Regions from separate parts of the Mesorhizobium sp. WSM1386 genome, predicted to be linked through region 1. Evidence: predicted binding sites of a transcription regulator. Region 1 holds the regulator's gene; the other holds the start of a gene.
What was found. The regulator PhoB, encoded in region 1, activates phosphate uptake and scavenging genes when phosphate is short. The targets are predictions, from matches to a motif close to TGTCATNNANCTGTCAT.
Positions count from the first base shown of each region.

Region 2: AC0NIH_RS05510 (alkaline phosphatase D family protein) is a predicted target of PhoB. The motif match lies at 1,152-1,168, and genes of this name have one in related genera.

Region 1 is NZ_CM148373.1:1,411,345-1,413,534, forward strand. It holds gene phoU (phosphate signaling complex protein PhoU) at 1-703, shown strand, start outside; gene phoB (phosphate regulon transcriptional regulator PhoB) at 720-1,409, shown strand; gene AC0NIH_RS06925 (ROK family protein) at 1,728-2,190, opposite strand, start outside.
Region 2 is NZ_CM148373.1:1,131,625-1,133,814, forward strand. It holds gene AC0NIH_RS05505 (MFS transporter) at 1-1,070, shown strand, start outside; gene AC0NIH_RS05510 (alkaline phosphatase D family protein) at 1,241-2,190, shown strand, end outside.

The DNA of each region.
Region 1 (2,190 bases):
CGAACACACGGTTGCAGCCTTCGACGAAGATCTCGGACAGATCAGCAGGCTGATCAGCGACATGGGCGACCTCGCCGGCTCGATGGTCGGCGGTGCCACCAAGGCGCTGCTGAACTCCGACAATGCGCTCGCCCAACGCGTCGTCTCCGATGACGCGATCATGGACGCGCGCCAGCGCGAGCTGGACGACCGCGCCATCACGCTGATCGCCAAGCGCCAGCCGATGGCCGACGATCTGCGCCACGTCGTCGGCTCGATCCGCATGGCCGGCGATCTCGAACGCATCGGCGACCTTGCCAAGAACATCGCCAAGCGCGTCGGCACGGTCGGGCTCTCCGCCACGCCGCGCGACCTGTCGCACTCCATCGACGCGATGGCGCAGCTGGTGCTGATCCAGGTTCAAGGTGTCATCGAGGAATATGCGGCGCGCGATGCCGCCGCACTGGCCAAGCTGCGCGCCGACGACGAGCGTATCGACGTCAAATACACTTCGGTGTTCCGAGAACTGCTGACCTACATGATGGAAGATCCGCGCAACATCACCGCCTGCACGCATCTTCTGTTCTGTGCCAAGAACCTCGAACGCATCGGCGACCACGTGACCAATATCGCCGAGAATGCGTATTATGTGCTGACCGGCACGCAGCTGCCCGCCAATCGCCCGAAGCAGGACGAAACCGCGATGTCGGCGCCGGCGGCATAGCAGGGGTGACCAGCCGATGATCGCGCCACGCATCATGGTGGTGGAGGATGAGGAGCCGCTAGGGGTGCTGCTCCGCTACAATCTGGAATCGGAAGGCTACCAGGTCGAGGTGGTGACGCGCGGCGACGAGGCGGAGATCCGCCTGCAGGAGAACGTGCCCGACCTTCTGGTGCTCGACTGGATGGTGCCGGCGGTGTCCGGCATCGAACTCTGCCGGCGCCTGCGGATGCGGCCCGAGACCGAGCGGCTGCCGATCATCATGCTGACCGCGCGGGGCGAGGAGAGCGACCGCGTGCGCGGCCTGTCGACCGGCGCCGACGACTATCTGGTCAAGCCGTTCTCGACGCCGGAATTCATGGCACGCGTCAAGGCGCTGCTGCGCCGCGCCAAACCTGAAGTGCTGTCCAGCGTGCTCAAGGTCGGCGATATCGTGCTCGACCGCGAATCGCACCGCGTCTACCGCAAAAAGAGCGAGATCCGGCTCGGACCGACCGAGTTCCGCCTGCTCGAATTCATGATGCGCCATCCCGGCCGCGTGTTCTCGCGCAGCCAGTTGCTCGACAATGTCTGGGGCGAGACGATCTACATCGACGAGCGCACCGTCGACGTGCATGTCGGGCGGCTGCGCAAGGCGGTCAACAATGGCCGCATGCCGGATGTGATCCGCACGATTCGTGGGGCGGGCTACGCGATCCGGGAAGATTAGGTTCTTCGGCGCGGAAGGTTAGACAGTCGGATTTCGTGCTTAAGCCGGATCGCTTTACCTTGGCGATTCGCGAAAACGTCCATTGCTTCGTCCTCCACGGGCGGAGCAAGGAGCGAAGCGACGCGGCGTAGACCCGAGGATCCATGCCGCGACTTCGAAGCGTTGCCTCGGTGCGGAATTCTGCTCCGCTGCACTCCGTGGCCAAGGTCGCGGCATGGATCCCAGGGTCTCCGCGACGGAGCTTCGCTCCTGCTCCGCCCAGGGATGACGAAGTCGTGAGGCTTTGTCCAACCCACGGGTGTTACGATGGCTTCGATTTCACGCCACGTTCTTCCCAGCGGCGCCCCCTCTCGCCTGCGCGCCTGGCGCGAAAATTTCCTGGTCGACGAAGGTCAGAGCGCGCATGGCGCAGCCTTCGCGGATCAGCGGCAGTTCGTTCGGCTCGGTGTCGAAGGAGATCGATTCCGAGTGCTGGCCACCGGCGGTCCGGGCAATCGCCTCGCGCAAGGCCGGCTCGATCAGGTCGAAGGCGGCGGCGCTGACGCCGACCATGGCGACGGGGGCGGGATCGATTAGCGCGAACAGGCTGCCCAGGCCATAGCCGAGCGCCTCGCCGGCCTTGCGATAGGCCTGGCGCTCCGGGCCGTCCTTGTCGCGCGCCGAGGCCGCCAGCGTCCGCATGTCGGCGTCGCTGACGTCGACCGGTTCGGTGTCCTCGCCAAGCTGCCTCGCATTGCGCCAGATAGCATAGTTGCCGGCATAGGCCTCGACGCAGCCGCGC
Region 2 (2,190 bases), 280 kb from region 1:
CGCTGATGGAGCGGATCGGACTGCGCCGCACGCTGATCGCCTCGCTGGTGATCATGTCGGGCTCGACCGCGCTCAGCCTTCTGATGACCGAGCCCTGGCATCTCTTCATCACCTGGGGCGTGTTCTCCGGCATCGGCTCCGGCGCCGTCGCCAGCGTGCTCGGCGCCACCATCGTCAACCGCTGGTTCAAGACCAATCGCGGCCTGGTCATGGGCTTGATGTCGGCCTCCAGCGCGACTGGCCTTCTGGTGTTCCTGCCGCTGCTTGCCTCGCTTGCGCAAACGGGCGGCTGGAAGCCGGTCGCCATCGCGGTCGCGGTCGCCACGGCCTGCCTGTTGCCGCTGGTCTGGCTGCTGGTGCCGGAGCGTCCGGTGTCGATCGGCATGGTGCGCTATGGCGCCGAGGCCGATGACGTGCCGCCGACATCGCCGGCATCGCAAGGCAATTTCCTGGCGCACACGCTCAACACGCTGCGCCGCGCCGCCGGCACGCGTGTGTTCTGGTATCTGTTCGCCACCTTCTTCGTCTGTGGCTTCACCACCAACGGGCTGGTCGGCACGCATTTGATCGCGTTCTGCGGCGACATGGGCATTGGCGAGGTGCAGGCGGCCGGCCTGCTGTCGATGATGGGCATTTTCGACCTGATCGGCACGACGCTGTCCGGCTGGCTCACCGACCGTTTCGACCCGCGCAAGCTGCTTGGCGTCTACTATGCCATCCGTGGCCTGTCGCTGATCTACCTGCCTTATTCCGGCTTCTCGGCGACCAGCCTGATCATCTTCGCGGTGCTCTATGGCCTCGACTGGATCGCCACCGTGCCGCCGACGCTCAGGCTCGCCAACGAGGCGTTCGGCGACCGCAGCGGACCGATCGTGTTCGGCTGGATCGTCGCCGGCCACCAGGTGGGGGCCGCCACGGCGGCGGCCTTCGGCGGCACCATGCGCGAGCTGCAGGGCAATTACGAACTGGCCTTCCTGATCGCCGGAATGACGGCCATCGCCGCCGCCTGCATCTCGCTGCTGATCAACACCAGCCGGCCGGCCTTCGACCCGGAACCGCAAGCGGCATAGGCGCGGCCCTCCCTTCTCCCCTTTTGGACCCGCAGCGTTACTGGGCGCGTGAGAGGAGACGGAAAGGGCAGCCCTGTTCATTGTTATCAAACGTTCATGATTTCGAGATGCGCCTGAAACATTGAGGCTGGAGCTTGGTGGCAACGTTCAACGCCATCTAGGAGACAGCCATGAACAAGCTCTCGATGACTCGCCGCGCTTTTGTCACCTCCGCCAGCGCCGTTGGTCTGGTCGGCGTTTCCAGCCTGGCGCTGCCCTATTATTCTCGTGCCAACCAGCGCCCGGCCTTCACCCATGGCGTCCAGTCGGGGGATGTCGACGCCACCAGCGGCATGGTGTGGACGCGCACCGATCGCCCGTCGCGTGTCATGTTCGAAGTGTCGTCGACCGAGAATTTCGCCAACGCGATCCGGCTGGCGCCGCTCGATACGTCGCCGGCCAGCGATTATACGGTCAGACGCCTGCTCACCGATCTCGCTTCCGATCAGGACATCTTCTACCGCATGACGGCAGCCGACCTCGCTGACATCAACGCCGTCTCCGAGCCGATCGTCGGCCGCTTCCGCACCGCGCCGGCTTCGAAGCGCGACATCAAGTTCGCTTGGTCGGGCGACACCGCCGGCCAGGGCTGGGGCATCGACGAGACCGGCATGAAGACCTACGCCACGATCGGCAAGCACACGCCCGATTTCTTCCTGCATTCGGGCGACACCATCTATGCCGACGGCGCGATGAAGGACGAGGTCGACCTGCCCGGCGGCGGCAAGTGGAAGAACGTCGTGCTAGTCGATGGCAAGCGCAAGGTCGCCGAGACGCTGGACGAATACCGCGACCAGTGGAAATACAACATGATGGACAGACACGTCCTGGGTCTCAGCGCCATCTGCCCGACCTTCTATCAGTGGGACGACCACGAGGTGCTGAACAACTGGTCGGATTCGAAAAATCTGAGCGCCGACAATCGCTACACGGAAACATCCATCCATGTGCTGGCGGCCCGCGCGGCCCGCGCCTTCCATGAGATGACGACGATCCGTTACGAGCCGTCGGAGCCGGGCCGCGTCTACCGCAAGATAGCCTACGGGCCGCTGCTCGACGTGTTCTTCCTCGACATGCGCTC